One region of the Monashia sp. NPDC004114 genome, then DNA from elsewhere that is predicted to be linked to it. Evidence: riboswitches for the same ligand, from Rfam matches in the RefSeq annotation. Region 1 holds a riboswitch; each other region holds the start of a gene.
What was found. A riboswitch is a leader RNA that binds a small molecule or an ion and turns the genes downstream of it on or off. The one in region 1 is predicted to bind cyclic di-AMP.
Positions count from the first base shown of each region.

Region 1 (9,927 bases):
CACCGCCGGCGCGCCGATCTTGCCGAGGTCACCGTTGATCCGGCCCACGGTCTGCTCGATCTCCTCGCGCAGGATGCGGTAGGACTCGACGCGCTCGCGGCTCGGCGTCGCGACCTGGACGAGGGTGACTTCCGGTGGCTCGAGTCGGCCCTCGGCGAGCAGCTCCTCGTAGGCCTTGAGCCGGTGCCGGATGCCCTTGGTGTAGTCGAGACGGTCGACTCCGAGCATGAGCACCTTCGGGTTCCCGAGGCTCGACCGGATCTCCGTGGCGCGTGCCATCACCTCGGGCTGTTTCGCCAGCGCCTCCAGACCCTTGAAGTCGACGGAGATCGGGATGGCCGCGGCACGCACCTGCCGTTGGGATGCCTCCACCGTCACCAGGTCGCGCCGCGTGGGCGCGCCGAGCAGCTGCCGGCACGCCCGGACGAAGTTGCGGGCGTCGGCCTGTCGCTGGAAGCCGAGGAAGTCGGCACCGAGCAGGCCCTCGAGCAGCTGGGTTCGCCACGGGAGCTGGGCGAAGAGCTCGACCGGCGGGAACGGGATGTGGTTGAACCAGCCGATCCGCACGTCCGGGCGGAGCCGGCGCACGATCGAGGGGACCAGCTGGAGCTGGTAGTCCTGGATCCACACGCGCGCGCCCGGCGCGGCCACCTCCGCGACGGCTTCGGCGAACCGGGCGTTGACCCGCTGGTAGCTGTACCACCAGTCGCGGTGGAACGACGCGGGCACGATCACGTCGTGGTAGATCGGCCACAGCGTGTCGTTGGAGAAGCCCTCGTAGTAGTCCCGGATGTCCGCGGCAGACAGCGCCACGGGATGCAGGTGTATGCCGTCCGACTCGAAGGGCTCGGGCGCGTCCCCCGAGTCCCCGGCCCAGCCCACCCAGGCGCCCGGCTCGTCGCGCATGACGGACTCCATCGCCGTCACGAGCCCGCCCGGGCTGCGGCGCCACTCGTCCTCTCCGGTGTCGGACACCACCTTGTCCACGGGCAGGCGGTTCGCTGCGATGACCAGGTCGTACGTCGGCCGGGGGGACGGCACGCAATCAGCTCCTGAGGGTTACGGGTGGCTGCGCCCTGGTCGCCACCGCCTCTCGGGGAGCGATCGGGCGCGATCGATCTCACTCTAACGACGAATGCTGGCGCCCGATCCGGCGGCGTTCTAGGGTCGAGTCAGGGCACTCGGGCTGGAGCGCGTGAGCGGCTCGTGGTCTGTTCGTACCCAAACTCGCCGAGTGAAGGAGGTCGCCGTGAAGATTTCGGACGTCATCCGGTCCAAGGGGACCGTCGTGGTGACGATCAAGCCCGACGACACCGTCGCAGACCTGCTCGCCCTCCTCGACGAGCACCGGATCGGTGCCGTCGTCGTGAGCAGCGACGGCGCGACGGTCGAGGGGATCGTCAGCGAGCGTGACATCGTGCGTCATCTGCACACCACCGGCACCTCGGTGCTGGACGGTGCGGTCTCCGCGATCATGACGAGCGACGTGACCACCGGCTCGGCGAAGGACAACATCGCCGACCTGGCCGCGACGATGACCGAGCTGCGTGTGCGGCACGTGCCGATCGTCGACGACGACGGCAAGCTCGCGGCCATCGTCAGCATCGGCGATATCGTCAAGCATCGCCTCTCGGAGCTGCAGTCCGAGCGCGACCAGCTGCGCGACTACATCACGAGCTGACCCTCGCGGTCGTCCTCGCGGTCGTCCTCGCGGTGACCCTCGCGGTCGTCCTCGCGGTCGTCCTCGCGGTCGTCCTCGCCGGTCGCCGGCGCACGACGGCGGTGCAAGCCGACGACGCTGACCCTTCCCGAGGCGGGCCCAGCAGGAGCATGCTGGTAGCACGCGTCGGGCGAAGGGCAGTGCACCATGCCGACCAGGACGAGCTTCAGCGCAGAAAAGGCACCGTGCGGGCGGATCGTCGACGGTGCCCGATATACCGACAGTGACGACGACGGGTTGGTCGTCGATCACCTTCACTATGGCTGCGGCTGCGAGGATTTCCGCGACGACTTCCACGACGGCAGCACGCATCACCGCGTCGTCCACCACAAGGGCAAGGTGCTCCTCGACGAAGAGCTCCGCGGTGAGTGACACCCGATGACGGCCGCCGACCACGACGTGCTCATCGTGGGCGGCGGGGCCGCAGGCCTGCGCGCAGCGATCGCGATCGCCGAGACTGACCCTGCCGTGCGGGTGGCGGTCATCTCCAAGGTCTACCCGATGCGCAGCCACACTGTGTCTGCCGAGGGCGGCGCTGCGGGGGTGATCGCGCCGGGGGACACGTTGGCCGAGCACGCGTACGACACGGTGTCCGGCAGCGACTGGCTCTGCGACCAGGACGCGGTGGAGGCGTTCGTCGAGGAGGCCCCGCGCGAGCTGCTCCAGCTCGAGCACTGGGGCTGCCCGTGGAGCCGCCAGCCGGATGGACACATAGCGGTGCGCGCGTTCGGCGGCATGACGACGATGCGCACGTGGTTCGCCGCGGACAAGACCGGCTTCCACATGCTGCATACGCTCTTCCAGACCTCACTGCGGTTCGGTGGCGTCGTGCGCTACGACGAGTGGTTCGTGACGAGGCTGCTCGTCGACGAGAACCGCGTGCAGGGCGTTGTCGCGATCGAGCTCGCGACCGGCCGGATCCAGGCCATCACGGCCAAGGCGGTCGTGCTCGCGGGCGGTGGCTGCGGGCGTGTCTTCCCGTTCACGACGAACGCCAACATCAGCACCGGCGACTCGATGGCCCTGGCCTGGCGCGCGGGGGCGCCGCTGAAGGACATGGAGTTCGTGCAGTACCACCCCACTGGCCTGCCGTTCACCGGCATCCTCATCACCGAGGCCGCACGCGCCGAGGGCGGGTGGCTGCTCAACAAGGACGGCTACCGCTACCTGCAGGACTACGACCTCGGCACTCCCGAACCGACCCCGGTCCTGCGCAGCATGGAGCTCGGCCCCCGGGACCGGCTCTCGCAGGCCTTCGTGCACGAGCAGGAGAAGGGGCGGACGCTCGACACGGAGTACGGCCCGGTCGTGCACCTCGACCTGCGCCACCTCGGGGAGCGTCTCATCGACGCGAAGCTGCCGTTCGTGCGTGAGCTCTGCCTTCGCTACGAGAACATCGACCCGGTGCGGGAGCTCGTGCCTGTCAGGCCGGTCGTCCACTACATGATGGGCGGCGTCCACACGGATCCCACCGGGGCGACGCCCGTCGCCGGCCTGTATGCCGCTGGGGAGACGGCGTGCGTCAGCATCAACGGGGCGAACCGGCTGGGCTCCAACTCGCTTCCCGAGTGCCTGGTCTTCGGCGCGCGGGCGGGCCGGGCCGCCGCCGAGTATGCCGTGAGCGCTCAGGACCCGGGCACGAGCATCGTCGCGCAGGCGCGCGACGAGGAGCGCCGCCTCACCGACCTGCGTGGCCGCGACGGGGCAGGGAGCTCGGACGGGCTTCCTGGCGGACGGGGCTCCAATGCAGGGTCCATCGCGCAGCTGCGGACCGCGATGCAGGAGGTCATGGAGGAGAGCGCCGGGATCTTCCGCAACGAGCAGTCTCTGGCCGCAGGGGCGGCCAGTCTGCGAGCGCTGCACGAGCGGGCGGGGCGGATGGCCCTCGACGACCACAGCACCGCGTTCAACACCGAGATCGTGGCGGCCCTGGAGCTGGAGAACATGCTCGACCTGGCGGAAGCCATCGTCGCAAGTGCCTTGCAGCGCAAGGAATCTCGTGGTGCGCACCAGCGCCTCGACTTCCCCGCACGCGACGACGAGAAGTACCTCGCCCACACGCTGATCCACCGCGACCCGGCGGGGGAGCACCGCACCGAGCTGCTCCCGGTCACGATCACGTCCTGGCCGCCGGGGGAGCGGGTGTACGGGAGGAAGGGCCATGGCTGACACGATCACGCTGCAGGTCGCGCGGTACCGGCCGGAGCAGGAGGCCGAGCCGACTGTCGAGGAGTTCGAGGTGCCGCTGCGCCGGGACTGGGCGGTCCTCGACGGGCTGAACCACATCAAGGACACCCAGGACGGCAGCCTGTCGTATCGCTGGTCGTGCCGGATGGGGATCTGTGGCAGCTGCGGGATGACGGTGAACGGGGAGCCGAGGCTGACCTGCGCCACCTTCCTCGTCGACTACGCCCCGGGCCCGGTGAGGGTCGAGCCGCTGGCGAACTTTCCGGTGGTCCGGGACCTCGTCGTCGATATCGGCGACTTCATGCGCAAGCTCCCGGCGGTGAGTCCGTGGATCATCCGCGACGAGGAGAAGCCCGTCAGCGAGGGCGAGTACCTCCAAACGCCCCGCCAGCATGAGGAGTTCGCACAGTTCAGCATGTGCATCAACTGCATGCTGTGCTACTCGGCGTGCCCCGTCTACGGGCTCGATCCGGAGTTCGTCGGCCCTGCGGCGATCGCCCTGGCGCAGCGCTACAACCTCGACTCACGCGACGAGGGCGCGGACGTCCGGATGGACCTGCTCATCCACCCCGAGGGGATCTGGGGCTGCACGTTCGTCGGCGAGTGCACCCGCGCCTGCCCGAAGGGAGTTGACCCTGCTGGCGCGATCCAGCGCTACAAGCTCACGGCGGCACTGCAGTCGCTGCGGTCCTTCGTGCTCCCGCGGGGCCCGCGATGACCCGCGAACCCAGCCCTCCGGCATACGAACCCACGCAGGCGGACGCCCGGGGCGCGACGGACGGGCCGGCGGCATACCGTCCGCACGTGGGCAAGCTCTGGTGGATCGGACGGTGGAGCTACACGTTCTTCGTGCTGCGGGAGATCAGCGCCGTCTTCGTCGCCTGGTCGGTCGTCTTCATGCTGCTGCTCCTGCGGGCCGTGGGGCAGGGCGAGGCGCAGTACCGCGCGTTCCTCGACTGGGCCGGCACCCCGTGGGTGGTCGTGCTCAACGTCATCACTGTCGCGTTCCTGCTGCTGCACGCCGTGACGTGGTTCAACCTCACGCCCGCGGCGATGGTCGTCTGGCTGCGGGGCCGCAGGGTGCCGCCGGCGGCGATCGCCGGTGGGGCGTTCGCCGGCTGGGTCGTCGTGTCGGCGGTCGTCGTGTGGCTGGTGGTGACCCGATAGGTGGCCAGACGGACCGCGGAGCCCATCCTGTGGCTGCTGTTCAGCGCCGGCGGCGTCGTGTCGGCACTGTTCCTACCGGTGCTCATGGTGCTGTTCGCGCTCGCGATCCCGCTGGGCTGGCTCGCCGCGCCGCCGCATGGCCCGTTGCTCGCCCTGCTGGGCAACCCGCTGATCGCGATCGTCCTGTTTGCGGTGTTCGTCCTGTCACTGTTCCACTGGGCGCAGCGGTTCCGGTACACGCTGTTCGACGGGCTCGGCCTCAAGGCGCACCAGCGCCTCATCAACACCGTTGTGTACGCCCTCGCGGTGATCGGGTCGGTGTGGGCCGCCGTGGTGCTGGTGGGGGTCGTCACCGCCTGAGGCTCGGGTGCGGCCCCGGGGCGCGGTCTGGGGCTGAGGTCTGGGGCTGCCGTGGGGGGCCGTGCGGCTGCCGAGCCGCGCGGCGCAGCGCCAAGCGGCTTCGGCTAGCAGGGCCGTCGCTTACCGTAGGGGCATGACCGCGTACGACCGGACCGACCGGGTCTCCACCCCGCGATCCGGCGCGGGCACCGGTCGGGTCCCGCAGGCGGGCGACGCCGGTGACGGCGGTCGAGACGGGCAGCGGCTCGGCCCCTACCGTCTGGTCGAGGAGATCGGCGAAGGTGGCATGGGGGTCGTGCACCTCGCCCTCGACCCGAGGGGCCGCGCGGTCGCCATCAAGGTGCTGCGGTCTCATGTGGCCCACGACGCCGATGCGCGCAAACGCCTTGCGCGAGAGGTGGATACGCTCTCGCGCATCCGCGACCCACGGGTCGCCAGTGTCATCGACGCCGACGTGATGGGGCCGCGGCCGTACATCGTGACCCGGTACGTCCCCGGCCCTGCGCTCGACGAGGTCGTCGAGGAGCGCGGTCCGATGGCGCCGGCCGAGCTGGCGCAGCTGGCGCGGGGCATCGCCGAGGCGATCCGCGCGATCCACGCCTGCGGGGTCGTGCATCGGGACATCAAGCCCGGCAACGTCCTGCTCGAGGACGGGGAGCCGGTCCTCATCGACTTCGGCATCGCCCACCTCCAGGACGACGTGCGGCACACCGTCGGGGGCCTCGTCATGGGCACGCCGGGCTACCTGTCGCCGGAGCTGGTCGAGGGCGCCGAGATCACCGACGCCACCGACTGGTGGGGCTGGGCGGCGACCATCACCTACGCCGCCTCGGGGCGCCCGCCGTTCGGTCGCGCGCGCATGGACGCCGTGCTGACGCGCGTCCGCGCGGGTGACGTGGACCTCGACGGGGTCGACCCACGTCTGGTGCCGCTGCTGCGAGCGTCCTTGTCTCCCAACCCAGCCCGCCGACCGTATGCCAACCAGGTCATCGCTGCGATCGAGCAGTATGCGGCTGGGCGCGCTGCGACGGTCCCCAACCCGCCCTCGGGCGAATGGGACGGCCGGTCGACGCCGATCGCGCCGGGAGCGACGCAGGTCGTGCAGGAGCGCACGACCGCGCGCTACCCCGTGGTGCCCGAGGGACCGGACGATGCGCGATGGGCGCCACCGCCGACGGGACCGCGACAGGCCGACCCCAGCGATGCGGCATACCAACGGGGTTGGGATGACGAGCCTGAGGTCGACGAGCAGTGGGACGGAGCCGAGTCCTACGACGAGCGCTATGTGCGAGGCGGGCAGCCGCCTGCGGCGGAAGACTTCTGGCCGGACGAAGACCTGGACGAAGGCGAGCCAGACGACGGCGAAGTCGTTGCGCGCGAAGGCGATCCGCGGATCGGGATGCCGATGCGCACCGGGCTGCTGGGAGCCGCGGCGATCGCCTGGCTGGGCACCCTCATGGCGTGGCCCGGCATCGCCGTCGTGGCATTCGTGGTGTGGTCGGTGCTGGCGCGGGCGACGGACCGGTCGGTGACCGCGCTCGTCCTGAGGCGCTACAACTACGGCCGGCGTCGCAGCGACCTCCCCTACGCGGTCGTGGCCAGCCCGCTGCACCTGGTCGTGGGCGCGATCGCGACCGTCGTCGGACTTCTGCTGCCGCTCGGCGCTGCCCTCGCCGGTGTGTTCGCGACGGCGCTGCTGCTCGCCGGCACCAGGGGCGACGGGCTCGGCCCGGGCGCTCCGATCACGCTTGCGATCGGCGGGGCGCTGGGACTTGTCATGGCATGGTGGGGGCCGGGTGGGGCATCGCTGCGGCGCGGGTCCCGGTCGATCGCGCGGCGGGTCGTGCCGGTCGGGCTGCCGATGCAGATCGCCGCCGCGGCGCTCTTCAGCTTCGGCATCGTGGCCGCCGTGCTCGCCCTCAACCATGGCGCTGCGTTGCTCTGGAATCCGTTGGGCAGCAACCCTTTTGGGGGTTGAGCTCGGGATGGCCGGAACAGCTCCTCCGGTCTATAGCAGAACACAGGTAAAGCACAGGTCAAGTCCAGGTCACAAAACGATCTCGGATGTGCTTGTGTCGGGGGGCTTGCTCACGTACCGTCAGTGCCACGGCGGCTACCGACTCTAGGGCCGGGAACGGGGTTGTGACATTTCATTTCCCCGGGCCGCTTCGTCGCGTCCGGCTCCACACGGCACGTCGCACAATTTCAGATGGAACCCAGAAATCCGGTCCCTGAGCGCGCCGAGCCTCGCCAGCCAGGGACGTCGCCCGCAACCGCGGGCCGGGCGAGGACGGGGGACCCAGTGCGGCCGGTGAGTGATGCCAAGAGGACGAGATCCGGCCTGGGGGTGAAGTCGCGAGAGCGGCGGGGCACCTGACGCCCTAACCCGACAGCTAACCCCGCAGGCGCCGTCAGGAAGGATCACCCATGCAGTACCTGTCCAAGCACGCTGCCGCCAAACGGATCAAGGTGAAGCAGCGCCTTGCTGGAGTCGGAATCGCAGGTGCCGCCACCGTCGTGGCGGGCGTCGCCACTGGAGGAGCGGCCAAGGCCTCGACGGTCTGGGACCGTGTTGCCGCGTGCGAGTCCGGCGGCAACTGGCACATCAACACCGGCAACGGCTACTACGGCGGCTTGCAGTTCTCGTCGTCGACCTGGCGTGGCTACGGCGGGGGTGCATACGCATCGCGTGCGGACCTCGCCACGAAGGCGCAGCAGATCGCGGTGGCGCAGCGTGTCCTTGCATCGCAGGGCCCCGGCGCGTGGCCGGTGTGCTCGGTCCGGGCCGGCCTCACCCGGTCCGGCGGCGGTGCGACGTCCGGTGGCCTGCCCGCGGCCGGCTCGTCCTCCCGCTCGACGGAGCGGACGACCAAGCAGTGGACCAGCAGCAAGAAGAAGGTGACCAAGAAGAAGAGCTATGCCGCCACGGGGAGCTCGCAGCGCACCTACCCGGTGGCTGCCAGCGGCTCCAAGATCACCGTGCGCAAGGGCGACACGCTGTCCAAGCTCGCCGTCAAGCACGACGTCGACGGTGGCTGGAAGGAGATCTACGCGGCGAACCGCGACAAGATCGACAACCCCAACCTGATCTTCGTCGGCCAGGTCATCCGCATGCCCCGGTAGGGCGTGGCAGACTGAGCCGGACGGCCTCGCGCGACCAACCCCTGGGTCCCGCGGGGCCGTCCTTCTTTTCCGTATGCCGTGTCGCTCCGTTACGCTTTCGCCCGTCCCGAGCACTCGCCGACCCGACGGTGGGGGAGCCGCTCCGGGGGTGCTGGCGTGGCGCAATCGGTAGCGCACCTGTCTTGTAAACAGGTGGTTAGGGGTTCGAGTCCCCTCGCCAGCTCCGAATTTGGTTGGTGCGTAAGCGAATTGGGCTGCCAGCCGCACCTGTTTCTGATCTGTCGTCTCAAACAGGTGGCTTGGGGTCGAAGGGGGCTCTGACCTGCGGGAACGTCGCTCGCCGGGCCGCCAGGGCCTGGGAGTTGTGTCTGCCTGTGTCCCTGGGACTGGGCGTCTAATCGGACACCGATCGCACGAACGCGCCGGGTTTGTGCGTCACGGCGGCGTGCTCGAGGCATCTGATCGCCGTCCGAGCTGGGGCCCGGATGCCCTCGCCGCGAGCCGGGGACTCTTCGGACATGCCGGGTGTTCAACCGGCCGGCTCCTCCCCGCGTGCGCGAGCCAACGACCGGTAGACCGGCGCGCGGACGGACTGGCTGGGTAGGTGACAAGGCACAGCACCCAGCTCTTGTTCGGAGCAAAGGGGTCACCCCTGTGACGAAAGACCTGAGCGGCGGCAAGAACCGCAAGAACCTGAAGAACTATCCTTCGCCTTGCCCGAGCAGGAGAAGTACCCGATTCCAGACATCGAGCATGCGCGGAACGCGTTGGCTCGGGTGGCACAGCACGGCACCGCGGCCGGGCAGAAGAAGGTCCGCGCGGCCGTGGTGAAGAAGTACGGGAACCTGAAGAAGGACGACTGAACGCAACCCGTTCGGCGGGTAGGACCAGCCCAACCGCTTCCGGATCGACGTACTCTCGAGCAGGCCTGAGTTCACCGCCCAACGTGTCGAGCTCACGATCACCCAGGTTGGATGGTTCGCGCACAAGCGGAACGCAAAGTTGTCCGGGTGCAAGGCGTGGGACCTAGGCGCGGTACTCGACTGGGCCGCCGACCGGGCCCACGCCAGGGTCCGGAGTATTGGCCTCCGGTGGGCCGTCTGCCTCTGGGAGGCTGTCCAGGCCGCCCGCCAGGTGCGAGGCTTGCTGGCGATCTCGGAGGACGTCGACGAGCGCTGCTCACCCCTTCGGCTCGGTCTGACGCGACTCCTGCCGGTACGTGTAAGCGGCGGCCCGAACCCTTTCGTCGCTCTCAAGACCTGCCCCGAGAGCTCCGCCCAGTGTCGCGAGAGAGCTGGTAAGCCACGCCAGCTTCATGTAGTCGTCGGGTCGCACAGCATGCCCGATGCCTTGCTCGAGCAGATGTGCAG
Region 1 is NZ_JBSGGK010000001.1:540,981-550,907, reverse strand. Features, by position in the region: gene ACWEOW_RS02440 (alpha,alpha-trehalose-phosphate synthase (UDP-forming)) at 1-1,041, opposite strand, end outside; gene ACWEOW_RS02435 (CBS domain-containing protein) at 1,250-1,681, shown strand; gene ACWEOW_RS02430 (hypothetical protein) at 1,666-1,788, opposite strand; gene ACWEOW_RS02425 (hypothetical protein) at 1,868-2,092, shown strand; gene frdA (fumarate reductase (quinol) flavoprotein subunit) at 2,099-3,889, shown strand; gene ACWEOW_RS02415 (succinate dehydrogenase/fumarate reductase iron-sulfur subunit) at 3,882-4,625, shown strand; gene ACWEOW_RS02410 (hypothetical protein) at 4,622-5,074, shown strand; gene frdD (fumarate reductase subunit FrdD) at 5,075-5,434, shown strand; gene ACWEOW_RS02400 (protein kinase domain-containing protein) at 5,568-7,412, shown strand; cyclic di-AMP (ydaO/yuaA leader) riboswitch at 7,726-7,836, shown strand; gene ACWEOW_RS02395 (transglycosylase family protein) at 7,862-8,557, shown strand; tRNA gene ACWEOW_RS02390 (tRNA-Thr) at 8,708-8,780, shown strand; partial or broken gene ACWEOW_RS02385 (DUF6582 domain-containing protein) at 9,259-9,420, shown strand; gene ACWEOW_RS02380 (hypothetical protein) at 9,737-9,927, opposite strand, start outside.

Region 2 (9,927 bases), on a different contig from region 1:
ATACCCGTTGGCCAGGACGAACGGTGTCGCCGTGACGCCCATCGACCGCGCGACCTCCTCGTCGGTGCGCACGTCGTCGGCGTACTCGTCCGATGCCAGGACCGCTGCAACCCGCCGCTCGTCGAGCCCGCACTCGGCGCCAAGGCGCTGCAGCACCTCGTGGTCGTCGATGGGCAGCCCCTCGCGGAAGTGCGCCGCGAGGAACCGCTCGGTCGCGGCGGAGCGAAGGTGCGGACCTCCCAGCTCGGCCGCGAGTGCACACAGCCGGTGCGCGTCGAACGTGTTGGCCCGGACCGCCCGGTCCCAGTCGAAGACGATGTCGTCGGCCACCGCCACCTCGCTCGCGTGGGAGTTCATCAGCCGCCCGGCGTCCGCGTCGCCGCCGTGCTTGGCGCCGAGGTGGTCGGCCACCGGCACCGAGCCGCCCACGGGCAGGTCGGGGTCGAGCTCGAACGAGCGCAGCCGCACCGTGACGTCGTGCGGGCGCTCGAACGCGGCGATCGCGTGCTCGACGCGGCGCTTGGCGATCCACGACCACGGGCACACGAGGTCTGCCCAGAACTCCAGCTCGACGAGTGTCGTGGACTCGGCTGCAGGCTGGTCGGTCATCAGATCAGTCAACCACGGCGGCTGGGGAGCCGCCGGACCGCGCCGGCCCGAAAAGCACTGCGCCCCCACCGTTCCCGGTGAGGGCGTGAGCGCATGTGGAGGGGGAGATCAGAATCGGCCGTACCCGGACGGCGTCGTCCAGATGGAGTGGTTGCCGATCGTGGTGCCGGAGTGCTGCGCGTCGATCATGCGGCCCGGGCTCACGTAGATGCCCACGTGGTATGCCGGGTAGCCGAAGAAGACGAGGTCGCCCGGCTGCGGGTTGCTCACCCGGGTGGCGGCGGCCTGCTGCTGCGAGGCGGTGCGGGGGATCGAGATGCCGGCCTGGCGGTAGACGTACGACGTGAAGCCGGAGCAGTCGAAGCCCGACGGGCTCGAGCCGCCGTAGACGTAGGGGATGCCGAAGAGCGACTGCGCGATCCCGACGATGCCGGAAGCGCTCTGCGTCGGGTTGGACAGGGCGGTGCGGGCCGTCGAGCGGCTCGCACGAGCAGCTTCGGCGCGGCGCTCGGCGGCGACCTTGGCGGCCTTCTCGTCAGCGCGGGCCTGCTTGACCTGGATGTCCTCGATGACGACGGGCCTCACGTTGGCCGGCTTGACGCTGACCTTGGCAAAACCGATGGAGGACAAGGCATTCGACGCCGTCAACGTGCCGGTCTGCGGACCGACGGCCGAGGGCGCTGCGACGACACTGCTCGCACCGTCGGCTGCGTTCGCAGGGTTCGCGAACGTTGCGACGAGGCCACCCGAGGCCGCCACGATCGCGGCACCCTTCACGGCGGGCTGAGCAGACTCCTTGGCGATCATCTTGAGCTCGGAGATCGCGTTGAATCGACCGGGTGCGCGGTGGCGACCGGGAACGTTCTGAGCCACGTTTGACCTCTCGACGCCTGCGAGGTGAGCTGTCGGGTTCGGGCTGGAGGTACTGCCCGGCCTTCGCTCGGACCGGTTGGTCCGTTGGAGGGCTTCACCCCAAGGACGTCTCACGACGCCCGGGTAGGTGGGTCCCCCGCTCCTGCCATGCGGTTTCGTGCTGAGCCCCGGATCGATGGCAGGACTAGGCGGTTCGACCCAAGACACTTGCCCGACGGGGAGAGCAAGCGACGCCCACCGTACCCAAGTCCGGAGGGCTTGTCACCCTGTGGCTCACCAAAGTCAAAAGATTTACGAACTGATGCGGACGACACAGCCCAGGACGGCACAATTCACCCGCAGTGATCCGGACATAACATGACGACACCGCCACGGACCGAGGACCCGGGGAATACACCCCCGGACGGCCCGGCACACGGCCCCGCGCTCAGGCGGCCTGGCAGTAGACGTGGACCGCGACGTCCTCAGGCAGCGACACGGCCGTCTCGGCCTCGCTGCCCTCCCGGACGGCCACGACGCGGCCTCCCTCGCGGACCACCTCGACCCGAGCGCCCGGCACCACCCCGGCGCTCGTGAGCAGTGCGAGCGCCTCCGGATCGACCTGCACCGGCTCGCCGATGCGGCGGATCGTCACGATCGCCGGCCGGTCCGTGACCACCAGGGTCAGGGCAGTGAGGCCCGTGAGGAAGTCCTCGTCCTGCTGGAGGCCGAGCTCCTCGAGTCCGGGGATCGGGTTGCCGTAGGGCGACTCCAGGCCCTCGCCGATGAGGCCGAGGATCTTGCGCTCGACCTTCTCGGACATGACGTGCTCCCAGCGACAGGCCTCGTCGTGGGCGTACTCCCACTCGAGCCCGATGACGTCCACGAGCAGCCGCTCGGCCAACCGGTGCTTGCGCATGACCCGCGTGGCGAGCAGCCGGCCGTGGTCGGACAGCTCAAGGTGGCGGTCTCCCGACACGGCCACGAGGCCGTCACGCTCCATCCGGGCCACGGTCTGCGACACCGTGGGGCCGGAGTGGCCGAGGCGCTCAGCGATCCGGGCCCGGAGCGGGACGATGCCCTCCTCCTCGAGCTCGTAGATCGTCCGGAGATACATCTCGGTGGTGTCGATCAGGTCCGTCACGGTCATACCTTCTCAGAATCGTCAGGCGTCAGGGAGCACCCGCAACGGGGCTCCGGGTCGGGTCGTGCCGAGGGACCCACACACGCAGCCACCCTGCCCCGACGAACGCTCCGAGGCCGAGGACGACCGACGAAGCGCCGAGGGACATGATGGCGGTCAGTGCTGACAACGTCAGCGGCCCCGCCGCCCTTCCCAGGTCGGCGAAGAGCCGCCAGCCCCCGAGGAACTGGGACCGTCCCTGGACCGGCGACGCGTCGGCTCCGAGCGTCATGATCAGGCCCGCCCCGAGCCCGTTGCCGATGCCGAGGACGGTGGCGACCGCCGTCACCGCCACCAGCGTCGTCGCGAGCGGCAGCAGGAGCATTCCGGCCCCCAGCACGACCATGCTCGGCACCGCCGCGGCCACTCGGCCGAAGCGGTCCATGAGCCATCCGGACGGGTAGAACAGCACCATGTCGAGAGCGCCGGCGACGCCGAAGACGAGTGACGTCTGGGCGGGTGACAACCCGACCGACTCGGCCCACAGCGGCACGACGGCCTCCCTGATCGCGCGAGCCCCGGCCACCGCCATGGCGCCGGTCCCGAGCGTGAGCAGGACGTGCCGGTGTTCGAGCAGGACCGACATGACCGAGCGGTGCGTCTGCCCCACGGGCAGCCGGTGGGAACCCGACGTGATGTCGGGTGCCACGAGCACGAGGACGAACGCCGCGATGCTCGCAAAACCACCCACGACGTATGCCGCCTCGATCCCCCACCGCGCCACGACGAACGACCCGGCGAACGGGCCGAGGAACGAGCCGATCCGGCTCACGCCGCCGAGAGTCGACAGCGCACGGGCCCGCATCGCGACCGGGACCGCCTCGGTGAGGTAGGTCTGCCGGGCGAGGCCGAAGAGGGACCCGGCCAGGCCGATGATGAGCACGCCGGCGAAGAGCATCGCCAGTCCCCCGGCCAGCGCCGCGACGAGCATGCCGACGGCCTCGACCACTGCCGCGACGAGCAGGGCGCGGCGCTCGCCGATGCGGGCCGCGAGGGCCCCGGACGGGAGGTCGCCGACCAGCTGTCCCACTCCCAGGGCCGCGACGAGCAGGGCCGCGAGGCCGACCGAGGCTCCCAGCCCGCGCGCCGACACCGCGATGATCGGTGCGACCGCGCCGGCTCCGATGGACCCGAGCAGGGTCGGCCCGTACGCCGAGAGGGCGACCGCGCGCAGGCTCTGGCGTCGGTCGCCGGCGCCCGTGCCTCCCCGAATCTCGGTCACGCCACAGGACCCTAACGATTGGGTTTCTGCGGTGGCTGCCCCGACCAGCCGACGAAACCATGGGCACGTGACCTGGATCCAGCGGGCGAGCAGACCGCGGGCGGTGGAGGTGGCGGTGGCAGCAGATGCCCCCGCGACCACCTTCCGGCTGCTCTCCGGGGTCACCGCTCGGCTGCGCGCCGGAGCGGCGCCGATGAGCGGTCAGGAGACCCTCGGACCAGACCATGAGGACGGCTCCGTCGATGGTGCCGACCGCCCACGGACCCTGGCCCTGCTCATGCTGGGCGTGGCGGCCGCGGCCCTGCTGATCTCCCTCGGTGCGCCGATCCCCACCGTCGTCATCGGGTTGGTCCTCTTCGGCGTCCTGCACAGCTTCCTCGAGATCCGCTACCTCACCGGGCGGTTCTCCAGCATCCTCAGCCGGTCCTTCCTCGAGCTGCTTGCGGCCCTCGTGACGTGCGTCGTCATCTGCCGCCTGCTCGTCCCGGTCCTCGGCCGGCCCGCCGAGCTCGCCGAGATCGCGCTCGGCTACACGGTCCTCGCGGTCGGCGCCCAGCGCGGGCTCTCGGGCGGTCGCAAGGTGGCGGTCTGGGTGGCGCTCGTCCCAGCGGCCGTCGCGTCACTGGTCTGGCCGGCATACCACGTCGTCGTCCTTGCCCAGCTGCACGGCCTCGTGCCCCTCGTCTTCCTCTGGGAGTGGGCCACCCGCATCCGGTCGGTGACGCGGCGCCGCCTGTTCCGGGCGGCGCAGGTCGTGTGGGCCGTCGGGGTGCCGCTGGTGATCCTGCTCGGCGCGTTCGACGGCTGGCTGTCGGCCGACCCCGGCATCGTGCGCAGCCTCGTCGGCGACGGCGCCCACGTGGTTGCCGCAACTGCGCCGCCGGGCGAGGTGGGCACGCTCGTGGGCCTGCGACTCGTCACGGTCTTCGCCTTCCTGCAGACGATGCAGTACGTCGTCTGGGTCGCCTTCATGCCGCGCTACGCGCAGGACGCGTCGGCGGCCTTCGAGGCGCGCGTGCCATGGCTCACGGGGGCTCGGCTGTGGGCGGTCGGTTTCATCGTCGCTGCGCTGTTCGCCGTGATCTTCGTCCTCGACTACACCCAGGGACGCACGCTGTATGCCGCCCTGGCGAGCTACAGCGGGTACCTCGAGTTCCCGGTGCTGCTCGCTCTCCTCGTCGGTGGCTACCGGCTGGGCGACGCGGCTGCGAGCGGGGGCGGCGGAAAAGGCCTTGCCGCCCCGTTCGGACTCGACGTACGGTCGAGGGACTGAGCCAAGAAGGGAGGTGGTCCGAGAAGTGATTTCTTCCGGGACGTGTGAGGTGGCCACGCGCTAGTCGCGTCCACCACCCTCACCCAAGGATGAGGCAGGGCAGTCCGGTCTAGAACGGGCTGCCCTGTTCCCTTGCCCACCTCTTTCTGCGAACCGCGCGCAGCGTCCGCGCCCGGTTGGGGTCAGGGCTGCAGGCGTGACCGCGTCCAGGCAGCGGCCTCGGCCAGGTCCCCGTCGCCTGTCCGGCGGAACACGATCCGGTCGTGCAGCCGGTTGGCGCGCCCGGCCCAGAACTCGACCTCGTCGCAGACGACCCGCCATCCTCCCCAGAAGTCCGGCACGGGCACGTCGTCGGCGGACCCCGTGTCCGGGAACCGCGCCATCGCCTCGGCCCACTTGCGCTCGAGCTCAGCCCGGTCCGCCGCCGGCCGCGACTGGTCCGACGCCCACGCGGACAGGCGGGCGCCGTAGGGCCGAGTGGCGAAGTACGCCTCGACCTCGTCGCGCCCGACCGGCACGGCGGCGCCGCGGAAGCGGATCGCGCGGTAGAGCGCCGGCCAGGTCAGCGACGCGGCGATGCGCGGGTTGGCTCGGAGCTCGAGGCTCTTGCTCGACTCCAGGTTCGTGACGAAACCCGGCCCGCGCTCGTCGAAGAAGCGCATGAGCACGGTGCGGACGTTCGGCGCGCCGGAGGCATCGGCCGTGGCCACCGACAACGCCGTCGGCTCGGCCACGTCGTCTCGCTGGGCGGCCTCGGCGATCGCGGTGTCGACCCAGGCCCTCGCCTGGAGGTACGGAGACGCAGCGACCTCCGACTCGGCCAGGCCGTCGCCCGCGTAGTCGTGTCGGGGCAGCAGGGGTCTTCCGGGAGCCGTTCCGTCCATGCGTTCAGACTAGGGTGGAGGCAGCCCGGACGGACGCGGGCCTTAAGGAGTACGACGGATGGCAGGCAAGGGCAAGGCCGCGGTGACGGTCGTCAAGCTCGGCGTCAAGTACGGCCCCCAGATCTGGATCGCCACCCAGGCGCTGCACGGGCCGGCGAAGGAAGCCGTCAACAAGGCCGTCTCGAGCGAGCGCGCCCGGCGCCAGGCGATGGCGCACGCGACGTCGCTGGCCGACGGCAGCATCCTCAAGGTCTACAAGGGCGACCAGGCGCTGTGGGTCGTCTTCAGCGGCGACGAGACCGTCACCGTCTACCCACCCACGGACATGCCGCTCAGCGTTCTCATCGAGCGGGCCGACCTGACCAAGCGGATCCGTCCCGAGGACAAGCTCAAGGCGCGGGACCGCGCCAAGGATGCCGCGACCGCCGCGCTGCGGCGCGCCAAGCCGAACCAGATCAACTGACCTCGCGACCCCCCGGCTAGTCCGCGATCGCAATCCCGAACTCGGCGGCGAGTGCGTCGGCGAGGTCGATGACCTGCGGCCGGCTCAGGGTCGCGCCCTTGAGCCCGGCCAGGCCACGCGGCGCCCGCAGCGTGGCCCCCGACAGGTCCAGACCGGCATACTTCCCTCGGCCGAAGGTGGGCTCGACGAGGGTGCAGCCCTCGAAGGTCAGCCCGGCGACCGTGGCCTCGGTGAGGTCGAGCTCGACCACGACGCAGTCGACGAAGGCGACGTCCTTGAGGCTTGCGCCGCGCAGGTTGAGGAAGTCCACCTTCCCCCCGCGAACGGTGACGTCGCGCCAGGTCGAGGCCCAGGCGGACACGGCGGCCAGGCGGCAGCCGTCGAGGGTCGTCTCGACGAGACTGGCGTCGGACAAGGCCACCCCGACCCCGTGGACGCGCTCCCACTCGCACTCGGACCAGCGCGACCCCTCCAGATGAGCGTCGTCCAGCCGGCAGCCGACCAGCGAGCACTCGAGGAACGCCGCGTTCTCGGCATGTGCTCCGGCGAAGTCGGTCTCCTCGAAGCGGATCGAGTCGTGGTGCTGGTGGCGCGAGGCGTACACCGGCTCGGTGAACGCGGTCTGGTCGGCGGCGGACGGCATACGCCAGAGTCTGTCAGCCGCCGCCGACGCGGCGGGATCACCCGGATGCGACTCCTCGAAGCGACGCACCCAGGTCTTGGCGTCGCTCGCGGCCGGGCGGTCGACGAGTCCAGGCCCGAGTGACGCCGATGAGATGACGCGCGAGATGTGGTTGTCCACACATCGAGCAGCGGTGTCCAAGGGGTGGGCATCTGAGGTTCAATGGGCGCGGTGACAACGGCGTCATCCGCCATCAACACGCCTGCCACATGCTCGTAACGTGGCCGCATTCCCCAAGGTGAAACCCCGTGACCGAAGTCCCGACCGCCACCGTGTCGACGCCCATCACCATCCCCGCTGACCTGCTGCCGGCCGACGGCCGGTTCGGCTCCGGACCCTCGAAGGTCCGGCCCGAGCAGGTCGACTACCTCAGCTCGCTGGGACGCACGGTCCTGGGCACCTCCCACCGCCAGGCCCCCGTCAAGAACCTCGTCGGCGAGGTGCGCAGCGGCCTGCGCGACCTGTTCAGCCTGCCGTCCGACTACGAGATCATCCTCGGCAACGGCGGCTCGACGGCCTTCTGGGACATCGCCGCGTTCGGACTCGTGCGCGACCGCGCCCAGCACCTCGCATTCGGCGAGTTCTCGAGCAAGTTCGGCAACGTCACGAAGGCGGCGCCGTTCCTCGGCGAGCCGACCATCATCAAGGCAGAGCCGGGCACGCTGGCGACGCCGCAGGCCGAGGCAGGCGTCGACGTCTACGCCTGGCCGCACAACGAGACCTCGACGGGTGTCATGGCCCCGGTCAAGCGGGTCGAGGGCGCCGACGACGACGCGCTGGTCCTCGTCGACGCGACGTCCGGCGCCGGCGGCATCCCGGTGGACATCACCGAAGCCGACGTCTACTACTTCGCCCCGCAAAAGTGCTTCGCGTCCGACGGCGGGCTCTGGCTCGCTGCTTTCTCCCCCGCCGCGCTGGCTCGCGTCGAGGAGATCGCCGCGACCGGCCGCTGGGTGCCCGACTTCTTCAGCCTGCCGACCGCGATCGACAACTCGCTGAAGAACCAGACGTACAACACGCCGGCCATCTCGACGCTGGCGCTGCTCAACGCGCAGCTCAGGTGGATCCTCGCCAACGGCGGCCTCGACTGGGCCACGGCACGCACCAAGGACTCCAGCACGCGGCTCTACACGTGGGCCGAGCAGACGGCCTACACGACGCCGTACGTCGCCGACCCGGCCGCCCGCTCGCAGGTCGTCGGCACGATCGACTTCGACGACTCGATCGACGCCGCCGCGGTCGCCAAGGTGCTGCGCGCGAACGGCGTCGTCGACGTCGAGCCCTACCGCAAGCTCGGCCGTAACCAGCTGCGCGTCGCGATGTTCCCGGCCGTGGACCCCGACGACGTGAGCAAGCTGACGCAGGCCATCGACCACGTCGTCTCCGCACTGGCCTGACGAGCGCGCGCTGCCACCAGTCGAGTGGCCCCGTCGTCACACGGGTTTCTGCCCAGCGATGCCCTTCCTGGGTCGGGTGTGACAACGGGGCCACTCGAGCTGAGAAATGGGTGGCGCGCGTGACCTAGCTCCTGCTGCCTCGTTGTGCCTGACGGCCGCCTGCAACGGCGGAAGTCGCCCCACGAGGAGTCTCCATGGTCCGCATCGTCCGCGTGCGCGCCTCGGCGCGCCGTGCCGTCGCAGCCCTGCCCGTCCTCGCCCTGACCACCGCAGGCATCGCCTTCGCGGCGACCTCCGACGCACCGGTCGCCGGGTCGCTCAGCGTCCCCGAGCGCGCCATCACCCAGGCGGGCCGCGGATACCCGGAGGCCGGCCCCGCGCCCGCGCCGATGCAGCTCGCGCCGATCTACGAGACGTACACCCGGGACTGGCCCCGCGTCGACGTGCCCGCCGCAGCTCGGGACGCGCTCCGGGCCCTTGGCTCGCTCGCCCCGGTGCGCCTGGACGCGAACGGCATACCGTCCCTGGCGCTGGCGGCGTACCGTCACGCCGCCGACCTGCTCGGCACCGCCGACCCGGGCTGCGGCGTCGACTGGGCCCTGCTGGGCGCCATCGGACGGGTCGAGAGCAACCACGCGCGGTTCGGGGGCAACCTGCTGGACGCGGCCGGGGTCGCGCAGCCGGGGATCATCGGCATCGCCCTCGACGGAAGCAGGGGCACGGCCAGGATCACCGACACCGACCACGGCACGTACGACCGGGACACGGCCTTTGACCGCGCGGTCGGCCCGATGCAGTTCATCCCGACGACCTGGACGGTCGCCGGGCGCGACGGCGACGGTGACGGGGTCGAGAACCCGCAGAGCCTGAGCGACTCGGTGACGGCGGCCGGAGTCCTGCTGTGCTCCGGCGGCGCACAGCTGCGCGACCCGAGCCAGGCCTACCGCGCCGTGCTGCGCTACAACCACTCCGACGAGTACGCGCGCACCGTCCTGGCCATCGCCGACGCCTACCGTCGCGGCGTCACCGTCCTTCCGAGGAGCGCGCTCCCCGCCGCCCGGCCCGCCTCCGGGTCCGGCACCGCCACGCCCGATGGGTCCGGGTTCGGGTATGCCGGCACGCCGGGTCCCGAGGGCACCGCCGGCTCAGGCGCCCGCCCCGAACCGCGTCCGAGCGACAAGCCGGCGTCGCGACCGGCGTCGCGACCGGCCTCAGCGCCGTCGAGCACCCGACCGACGGAGACCGCGCCCGGCACCGGCCGGACCGGAGGCGGCATACCGGTGCCGTCGGTGCCCGGGCTGCCCCTGCCGACGCCTACGGCTCCCCGGCCCACCGTGCCGGAGACGCCGGTGCTCAGCGCGG
Region 2 is NZ_JBSGGK010000015.1:7,158-17,084, forward strand. Features, by position in the region: gene ACWEOW_RS17840 (DsbA family oxidoreductase) at 1-609, opposite strand, end outside; gene ACWEOW_RS17845 (C40 family peptidase) at 718-1,482, opposite strand; cyclic di-AMP (ydaO/yuaA leader) riboswitch at 1,485-1,646, opposite strand; gene ACWEOW_RS17850 (iron dependent repressor, metal binding and dimerization domain protein) at 1,910-2,605, opposite strand; gene ACWEOW_RS17855 (MFS transporter) at 2,634-3,866, opposite strand; gene ACWEOW_RS17860 (hypothetical protein) at 3,982-5,139, shown strand; gene pdxH (pyridoxamine 5'-phosphate oxidase) at 5,322-6,023, opposite strand; gene ACWEOW_RS17870 (hypothetical protein) at 6,082-6,486, shown strand; gene ACWEOW_RS17875 (pentapeptide repeat-containing protein) at 6,503-7,288, opposite strand; gene serC (phosphoserine transaminase) at 7,441-8,565, shown strand; gene ACWEOW_RS17885 (hypothetical protein) at 8,760-9,927, shown strand, end outside.
Region 2: another riboswitch for cyclic di-AMP. It lies ahead of ACWEOW_RS17845 (C40 family peptidase); the one in region 1 lies ahead of ACWEOW_RS02395 (transglycosylase family protein).

Region 3 (9,927 bases), on a different contig from region 1:
GTTCACCTTCGCGTCCGGACTGCCGCTGTTCGTCGTCCATGGGCTCATCAAGGGCGTCCTGCTCGCCGCCGTCGTCGGCTCCTTCGTCCTGCTGGTGCGGCAGCTGAAGCGCCGGGGCGGCGCCTCCCTCGACCGAGGCACCCAGAGCCGCATGACGCTCGTGTTCACCATGTTGCTCGTCCTCGGCATCACGACGACCTCGCCCGGGCGCAACGGATGGACGACCTTCGTCGTGCTCTGCATCGGCGGCATCGTCCTGATGTTCCTTGTGGGCGCCGCGGCGCTGTGGGTGCTGCGCCGGTGGGACGGCTGGGGCCTGCTCGGGCGGAGCCTGGCGGGCGCCGGACTCCTCGTGCTCGGCATCGCGGTGATGCTCAGCTATGAGCTGCACTGGGCCGCCATCCCGTTCGCCGTCGTCCTCGTCGCGAGCATCGGGCCGGCGCGACGCCGTTCACGTGCCCTGATCATCGGGCTCCTGGCGGGAGGTTGGCTTGCGGCTGTCGTCGCGACTCGCCTGATCATCGGGGCCAACGTCCGCGACGTATACCCCGGTCTGTCCGTCGACCTCTCGGGCCCGGTCGCGAAGGTCTTCGGGCTGCAGCTGCTCAACGCCGTTCCCGGCACCGGCGTGCCGTACGCCTTCCACAACGTCAGCGGCGGGCTCCCCGACCCGTGGCCGTTCACCGGGACCGGGTGGCTGTGGGGCCTGGTCCTCGGCCTCGGGCTGGTCGTGGCCCTGCGCGGCGCGAGCCAGAGGCCGGCGCTCGCGGCGGTCGAGGATCGCCAGCCACTCCTGCTGCTGGCCGCTGCGCTTGGCACGTCGAGCCTCGCCGCCGCAGCGATCCTGTCTGTCTCGGCGCAGTCGCACGAGATCGTCCGTTTTCCCGGGGCGACCTACCGCGGCACTCCGTGGATCTGGGCCTGCGCGGCCGGGCTGCTCGCGGTCTTCCTGGTGCTCCCCCGCGAGCGCACGAGGCTGACCGACCAGGCGGTGGTCCGGGGACTCGCTGTCGTCGCGCTCCTGGCCGGCGTCGTGGTCTGGCCCGCCGACGTCAGCGAGGTCGCCGTCGCCCGCCAGAACGACGGGGTCATGATCTGGGAGCGCGCTCAGTCTGAGCTCATCACGGGAAGCAGCGACCCGGTTGCCGTGGCGCACCGATGTCTCATCGCCGACCAGGCGAGAACGTGGGCGGGGTCGAGCAGCTACCGCCGGGCGTACCTCCAGCTCTATGCGCAGGCCTTCGTCCACCAGTGGCACCGCCCGTGGTGCGGCTGAGTGCGGCTGACTACGGCTGACCCGAAGCAGGCGTATGCCGCCCGCGTTGCCATCTCGGCAACGCGGGCGGTTCCAACTGGTGCAGCCACGCCGGAGGCGCTGGCTTGACCTCACGGCGTCGCCGCCTGGGCCATACCCGGACGGTCGTTGGTTGTTGCTGGCGGTGGTCGTGAGGTAGCACTCAGGTGAGGCTCGGACTGCCGGCGTAGTGTGGGTTGATTGCTGACGCGGTCTAGACCCGGCTATGCGTGGCATGTGACGCCCGGAGGTGAACCGATGGGAGGACATAGAGGCCCGCGTAGGGACTGGGACGCAGAGCAGGACGAGCGCGACCAGCTCGCGCACCAGGTCCAGCTGCTTCGGAACAAGACGATGCATCTCGAGCGTGCGCTCGAGACCAGCCGCAGCATCGGTGCGGCCATCGGGATCGTGATGTCGACGGAGAAGGTCACCCGCGAGCGTGCCTTCGACAGGCTCCGCACGGCCAGCCAGTGCCAGAACCGCAAGCTGCACCAGATCGCCGACGACGTGGTCGAGGTGGGGGCTCTCGAGACGGAGGCGAAGATCCCGGCCTGAGCCCTCGAGGAGGAAGTCCGCGCCCCAACCCCACCCAGCGGCGACCCGGGCTGCGTCGGCGCGCAATCCTTGCAGTCAGTCGTCGCGCTCCCACGGCGCGTCCTCGCCCATCTTGGCGTAGTACTTCGCCAGGTGGCTCTTGACACGGTCCCGGTCGGAGTCGGGCAGGTCGACCCCACCACGCGACCCTTGCATGACGGCTGCGGCTGCCATGACACCGCGCGGCACCGCCTCGAGGCGTCCGCCCACGACGTCGCAGACGAGCAGCTTGTATGCCGTGAAGTTGTCCTTGTTGTCCGAGTCGTACCAGAGGTGGGCAGACCGGTACTTCTCGTTCGGCTTGTCCGCGGCGCCTGCCCACTTCCGTACGCGCTTCTCCGCGGCGGCTCCGTCCCACTCGCGGTCGCGGTCGGCCAGTGGCAGGTCCTGGAAGCTGGTCACACTCATCGTCCTCGGCTCCTTCACCTCGCGGTTCTGGGTCATCGGACCGGTCCGCCGTGCTTCGGCAGGTCCGGCCGTAGTCTCATACCCGCCCGACGCGCGTCCCAGCGACGGAGGTCTCTCACGACGGCATCCGGCCAGCAGCGCGGTGACACGAAGACGGTTGGGAGCCGCACGCTCAGCCGTAAGGTGAGCTGTCGGGTTCGGGCGGAAGATGCCCGGCCGCTCTCGCGGCTTCACCCCAAGGACCAGTCCTCTGACGGGCCCACATGTGGGTCCCCCGCTCCTGCCCCGGTGAATCGACTGTGCTCCACCGGCGGGCAGGATTTGGCGTACCGGTGTTTCGCCCGAAGGACCCGGGCGAGCTACTGCGCCGTCGACGGTAACCAACACGATCTCGGAATATGGAAATCTGTGTGTTTGATGTGCGCAGAATGGGCCTGATGGTGTACTGGACAAATCGTGACCGATGACCCGTTCGACCTGGCTCGGTTCGTCTCCGCGCAGGACCGTGGGGGCACCTACGCTCGGGCCCTCACCGAGCTCCGCGCCGGGAGCAAGCGGAGCCACTGGATGTGGTACGTCTTTCCCCAGGTTGCCGGGCTCGGGCAGAGCCCCACCTCCCAGCTGTATGCCGTCTCGGGCCTGCCCGAGGCACGCGCCTACCTCGCTCACCCCGTCCTCGGACCACGCCTCATGGAGTGCGCACGTGCGGTCGATCAGCTCACAACCCGTGACGCGAGGTCAGTGCTGGGCTCGATCGACGCCGTCAAGCTCCGCTCGTCGATGACACTCTTCGAGCGGGCGGCCGAAAACCCTGACACGGCAAGCCTTTTCGCAAGCGTCCTGGACCATTACTTCGACGGGCGTCGCGACGACGCGACCCTGGGAATCCTCGGCTCCTGACGCAGCGCACCGCACCCGGCAAGGCACCGGGCAGCGGCAGACTCTGCCGGCAGTCTCCGCCTGCGTTGGCGGCTGCTGGGAGTTTCCCGTCGGTCAGGCGGCGTGCGAGGAGGACGCATACGCACGGTCGACCTCGGTGAGCACGCGGCGGTGCGGCCACCTGGCCGACAGCAGGGCGACGAGGGCGAGACACACTGCTGCGCAGATCGTGACTCCGATGTAGGGGTTGGTGTGCTGCCCGACCCAGCCGGCGGCCAGGAACGAGAGACCGGCGGCCGCAATCGAGACGGAGCCGGCCAGGCTGAAGATGCGACCGCGCAGCTCGGGCTCGGTCACGAGCGCGAACGTGGCCTGTAGCGGCACCATGAACGCCTGCATCATCCCGCTCGCGAAGAACAGCGCCGCGATGACGATGATCGGCGGGTGGAACGCTGTCGCGAGCAGCGGGAGCGGCATGGCGAGCGCGAGCGGGACGATCGACCGGTTCTGGCGCTGCACGTCAGGTCGGCCGATGAGCACGATCCCGATGACCGCGCCGGCGATCGGAGCGGCCATGAGGACGCCACCCCACCCACCCCAGCCGTTCTCCCCCGCGATCGGGATCGCGAGTGCCTCGGGAGCGGCGATCCCCAGGCTGGCGACAGCACTCAGGGTCACGAGCCGGGCGAGCACGGGGTGATGTGCGAGATCACCCGCGGCGGTGAACAGGTCATGGGCGAAGCCGCGCAGGCCCTTGCCACGCTGCCCGGTGACAGGTCGCAGCTGGACCACCACGAGGATGACGATCGCGGCGAGCACGAAGGTCACGAGGTCGAAGAGCAGGCCGGCCTCGGGGCCGAGGAGGGCGACCAGCCCTCCGCCGATGGCGAGCCCGAACGCCTGGTTGCACTGCTCCGACATCGCGCCGAGGCCGACCGCGCGCGCGTAGAGACGCCGGTCCTCGAAGAGGTCGGTGAGCAGGATCATGTTCGAGGCCGTCGCGGCGCCACCGATGAGCTCCAGGGCGAAGAGAGCGACGAAGACGCTCCACAGGCCGGTGTCGGCCACGACCAGGACCATGAGGCCGAGCACGCAGGTGGCGCGCAGCAGGTAGGACCAGATGAGCACCCACTTGTACGGGAACCGGTCGACGATCGGCCCGACGAGGCTGCGGCCGAAGAAGCTGGGCACGAGGCTCACGGCCAGGGTGGTGGCCGTCGCCAGCGGTGACCGGGTGCGCTCGAACACGACGGCAGCGATCGTCACGCGCGCGATGTAGTCGCCCCACATGGACAGCGCGTTGGCCACGAAGATCGGCAGGTACCGCGGAACCCGAAGCACGGCTGCGTAGGTGGGCGCACTGCCGTCGTGCCCCTGACTCGGATTCACGTGACGACGCTACCCCGAGGTGGTGAGTCGTAAAAGTTGAAATCGGTCGCGTGACGAGACCGACGCGCGACCCGTAGCCAGAGCTCCCCCAGCGAGGCCGCTTCGCCTGCCGGGCGGCCCATGATGCGCCCGATGCCGTCGGCGTCGCGGACGTCCGCAGGCACGACGTCGGTGGGGCGCCCGCGCCACAGCACGCCGGCGTTGCGCATGAGTGCACCGAGGCGCCACGCCTCGCGCAGGGCCTTGACGTCCTCAGCTCCGATGAGGCCCTCGTCACCGATGGCCGTCAGGGCGGCCATGGTGCCCGTCACCCGGAGCGACGGACGCTGGTGCGCGTGCAGCAGCTGCTGCAGCTGGACCGTCCACTCGACATCGGTGAGCCCTCCCGTCCCGAGCTTGAGGTGGGTGCGCGGGTCGGCGCCGCGTGGCAGACGCTCGCTCTCGACCCGTGCCTTCATCGTGCGGATCTCGCGGACCTGTGTGGCGTCCAGCCCGTGCGGAGGCCACCGCAACGGGTCGATGAGCTCCCGGAACCGCGCGGCGAGCGACTCGGGTCCAGCGATCGGGGTCGCCCGCAGCAGTGCCTGGAACTCCCACGTCAGGGCCCACCGCTCGTAGTACGTCCGGTAGGAGTCGAGGCTGCGCACGAGAGGACCGTTCTTGCCCTCCGGGCGCAGGTCCGCGTCGATGCCGAGCGCCGGGTCGGGCCCAGTGCCTGCGAGCAGCTTGCGCAGCTCCTGGACGATCGAGGTGGCGCGGGTCTGGACGTCCTTGTCCTGAGCTCCCTCGTGGGGACGGTGCACGAACATCACGTCGGCGTCGGAGGCGTAGCCGAGCTCTCGGCCACCGAAGCTGCCCATGGCCACGACGAGGATGTCGCCCGCAAGCGGCCGCCCGTCACGGCGCTCCGCCTCAGCCACCGTCGCGTCGAGCGCGACCTGGATCGTCGCCGCCGTCAGGTCGGTCAGCGCGTCCCCGACGCCCCGGAGGTCGATCGTTCCGACCAGGTCGGCCATCGCGATGCGCAGGAGCTCGTGACGCCGGATCGCCCGGACCGCGGCGACCGCGTCGGCCGCCGTCTCGCGCCGTCGTGCGGCCGACTGCATCGTCGTCGTCAGCGCCTCGCGACTTCTCGGGGTGAGGCCGCCCGAGTCGCCGAGGATCGACACGCTCTCGGGTGAGCGCACCAGCAGGTCGGCGACGTACCGGCTGCGAGCGAGGCAGTGTGCAAGGCGCTCAGCGGCCCGGCCTTCGTCGCGCAGCATCTTGAGGTACCAGTGGGTCGTGCCCAGCTCGTCGGACACGCGACGGAAGGAGAGCAGGCCGGCGTCCGGGTCGGCCTCGTCCGCGAACCAGCCGAGCATGACGGGCAGCAACGTCCGCTGGATCGCCGCCCGGCGGCTCACACCGGTGGTGAGCGCCTCGATATGCCGCATGGCGCCCGCCGGGTCACGGAAGCCCAGCGCGAGCAGGCGCGCGCGGGCGGCCTCGGGGCTCAGTCGGGCCTCGGTCGGGCTCAGCTTCGCCGCCGCCGCGAGGAGCGGACGGTAGAAGAGCCGCTCGTGGAGCCGGCGGACCTCCCGGGCGGAGGCCATGCGGTCGGCGACCACGGCCTGCTCCGGGTGTGTCCGATGTCCCATCGACCGGCCGAGGCGACGCAGGTCGGCCTCGGTCACCGGCATGAGGTGGGTCCGACGGAGCCGGTGGAGCTGGATCCGGTGCTCGAGGCACCTCAGGTGGCGATAGGCACGGTCGAGGGTCGCGGCGTCCTCGCGCCCGACGTAGCCGCCCTTGGCGAGGGCGCCGAGGGCCTCGAGCGTCGTGGCCGAGCGCAGGCTGGTGTCCGTGCGTCCGTGGACCAGCTGGAGCAGCTGGACGCTGAACTCGACATCCCGGAGGCCGCCGGGTCCGAGCTTGAGCTGACGGGCGGCCTCGTTGGCGGGCACGTTCTGCTCGACACGGCGCCGCATCGCCTGGACGTCCTCGACGAAGTTCTCGCGGTTGGCGGCCTCCCACACCATCGGCGAGATCTCGGCCTTGTAGCGCAGCCCGATCTCCTTGTCCCCCGCGGAGACCCAGGCCTTGAGCAGCGCCTGGAACTCCCACGTCTTTGCCCACCGCTCGTAGTAGGCCTTGTGGCTGCTGATGGTGCGCACGAGGGGCCCCTGCTTGCCTTCCGGACGCAGGGCCGCGTCGACCGGCCAGAGACTGCCCTCGGGGGTCGGGGTCGAGCAGGCGCGCATCGTCGCTGTGGCGAGCGCCGTGCCGACACGCAGGGCGGTGTCCTCGTCGAACCCCTCGGCGGGCTCGGCGACGAAGATCACGTCGACGTCGCTGACGTAGTTGAGCTCGCCGCCGCCCGTCTTGCCCATGCCGATGATCGCGAGCCGGCACGCCTCGTGGCCGTCGCCGTACTCCTCCCGCGCGATGGCCAGGGCCGCCTCGAGGGCCGCCTCCGCGAGCTCAGCGAGAGCCTCGCCGACGACGGGCATCTCGGCGAGCGGGTCGGTCGAGGTCAGGTCGAGGGCGGCGATGCGCAGCAGGCCACGCTTGTAGGCGACCCGGAGTGCGTCGACGGCCGTGCGGTCACCGCGCTCCTCCGTGACGGCACGCACCAGCTCCTCGCGCACCTCGTCCCCGGTATGCCGTGTGGCCCGCGCCGTGTCCAGCCAGTGCTCCGGGTGCCGGACGAGCTCGTCGACCAGCGCGCCGGAGGCCCCGAGGACATGCGCGACTCGATCCCTGCCGACGCCATCGCTGGCCAGCTCCGACGCAAGCGCAGTGATGCCCCAGTCCGCCGGATCGCCTTTGGCTGCAAGGGACTCCGCCACTCGGACCAGCCCGAGGAGTGCCTGGTCAGGGTCCGCGCTGTCGCCGAGAGTCGCGAGGAGGGCGTCCAGTCGGCCGTCCGGCGCGGTCGCGCGGAAGGGCAGGAGCGTCGGGTCGTCGAGCAGTGCCGCCGCGCGTGCGGGGTCGGCGAAGCCGAGCCGTGCGAGCTGGCCCTCGGTCGTCGTGGTGCGAGATGACACGTTGCGTCAGAGGCGGGGCAGGTAGCGGTTGAGCTCGAACTGGCTGATCTCGTGACGGTAGTCCAGCCACTCCTGTCTCTTGTTGCGCAGGAAGAAGTCGAAGACATGCTCGCCGAGCACCTCGGCGACGAGGTCGCTCTGCTCCATCGCCTCGAGTGCCCGGTCGAGCGAGGCGGGCAGCGGCTTGATGCCCATCGCGCGCCGCTCGGAGTCGGTGAGGCTCCAGACGTCGTCCTCGGCCTCCGGCGGCAGGTCGTACCCCTCCTCGATCCCCTTCAGTCCCGCCCCGAGCAGCACCGCGAAGGCGAGGTACGGGTTGCACGCGGCGTCCAGCGACCGCACCTCGATGCGGGTCGACTGCCCCTTGTTCGGCTTGTGCATGGGCACCCGCACGAGCGCGGAGCGGTTGTTGTGGCCCCAGGTCAGGTGCGCGGGTGCCTCTCCGCCGCCCCACAGTCGCTTGTAGGAGTTGACCCACTGGTTGGTCACCGCCGTGATCTCGGCGCCGTGGAGGAGCAGCCCGGCGATGAACTGCCGCCCGACCTTGCTCAGCTGGTAGGGCGCGCCGGCCTCGTAGAAGGCGTTGGCGTCGCCCTCGAAGAGCGACAGGTGGGTGTGCATGCCCGAGCCCGGGTGCTCCGAGAACGGCTTCGGCATGAACGTCGCGTAGATGCCCTGGGTCAGGGCGACCTCCTTGACGACTGTCCGGAAGGTCATGATGTTGTCCGCGGTCGACAGTGCGTCCGCGTAGCGCAGGTCGATCTCGTTCTGGCCGGGTGCGCCCTCGTGGTGGCTGAACTCCACCGAGATGCCCATGTTCTCGAGCATGGTGATCGCGGCACGGCGGAAGTCGTGGCCCGTGCCGTGGGGAACGTGGTCGAAGTACCCGGCGTCGTCGACCGGGACCGGGCGGCCGTCAGGCCCGCGCTCCTGCTCCAGCAGGAAGAACTCGATCTCCGGGTGCGTGTAGAAGGTGAAGCCGAGGTCGGCGGCCCGGCCGAGCGCCCGCTGCAGGACATGGCGGGGGTCGGCGAAGCTCGGTGAACCGTCGGGCAGGGTCAGGTCGCAGAACATCCGCGCGGTGCCCGGCGGGTCACCGCGCCAGGGCAGGATCTGGAAGGTCGAGGGGTCGGGCTTGGCCAGCATGTCGGCCTCGTAGACGCGAGTCAGGCCCTCGATGGCCGAGCCGTCGAAGCCGATTCCCTCGGCGAAGGCGCCCTCGAGCTCGGCCGGCGCGACCGCCACTGACTTCAGAGTGCCCAGCACATCGGTGAACCAGAGGCGGACGAAGCGGATGTCGCGCTCCTCGATGGTCCGGAGCACGAACTCTTCCTGACGGTTCATATGTCGATCCTGCCGCATGCGTGTTGCAGCGACGTTAAGAGTCACAAGGTTTGGGACGCGAGCCGTGGCGAAGGCCCGGTATGCCGCCGAGGGACCGGACGGCATACGCAGCGGGCGTGCGTGGGCCCCCGGAAGGAGGGGTCTTCCGGGGGCCCACGCGGTCACGCGGTGTGCCTGTCGGTCACTTGAACTGGACCTTGACCTGCAGCTCGTTGCCGCCGTCGACGGTCTTGGCCACGGTCATGGTCGTGCCCGAGCCCGCAACCTTCGTGGACGCCCCGGGGTTGTCCGCGGACCAGTAGCGGTTCGGGTCCGAGTCGTCGAACGTCGGGATGGCGGGCGACGACGGGACGTCCGTGGCGACACCGTTGCGGTGGAAGGTCACGGCGTCGGTCGCCTCCTGGCCGAACGTCGCGTCGAACGGCTGGCGCCGGTTGCCGAGCTTGACGTTGCCGTCCAGCATGATCGGCGCCGGACGAGCGTCGACCGGAAGGACCTGGCCGCCACCGGGGTGGGTGGCCGTGTTGTTGTCGCCGAACTCGCCGTTGGCGAACCAGACGAGCATGCCGTTCTGGTACGGGAACCGCTCGACCCAGTCTGCCTTCGTGCTCCATCCGAAGTTGTACGGGCCGGTTCGGAGCGTGTCGTCGTAGCCGCTGTAGGTGCGGTTCTCGGCGAGGTACATGTCCTGGACCTGGCGCGCCGTCGTGCCATCCATGATCGAGAACCCAGCGGCCTTCCACGCGCCCGCACCCGACTCGGTGTCGTCGGTGGTGCCGGCGACACCATCGAGGGTCACGGTGATGTCGTCGATGAACGGGCCCTTGTAGTGCACGCCGCCGTCAGTGTTGTAGCGGAAGCGGAACTGGACCGACTTGCCGGCGAACGCCGACACGTCCCACGACTTCTCTGTCCAGCCGAAGGTGCCGTTGAGGGCGGAGCCGACCTGGGTCCAGGTCGCGCCGTTGTCAGCGGAGACCTCGGCGA
Region 3 is NZ_JBSGGK010000002.1:286,253-296,179, forward strand. Features, by position in the region: gene ACWEOW_RS04110 (hypothetical protein) at 1-1,276, shown strand, start outside; gene ACWEOW_RS04115 (ANTAR domain-containing protein) at 1,553-1,852, shown strand; gene ACWEOW_RS04120 (hypothetical protein) at 1,928-2,299, opposite strand; cyclic di-AMP (ydaO/yuaA leader) riboswitch at 2,460-2,608, opposite strand; gene ACWEOW_RS04125 (DUF1810 domain-containing protein) at 2,756-3,199, shown strand; gene ACWEOW_RS04130 (MFS transporter) at 3,293-4,567, opposite strand; gene ACWEOW_RS04135 (bifunctional [glutamine synthetase] adenylyltransferase/[glutamine synthetase]-adenylyl-L-tyrosine phosphorylase) at 4,564-7,596, opposite strand; gene glnA (type I glutamate--ammonia ligase) at 7,603-8,940, opposite strand; gene ACWEOW_RS04145 (immune inhibitor A domain-containing protein) at 9,122-9,927, opposite strand, start outside.
Region 3: another riboswitch for cyclic di-AMP. It lies ahead of ACWEOW_RS04120 (hypothetical protein); the one in region 1 lies ahead of ACWEOW_RS02395 (transglycosylase family protein).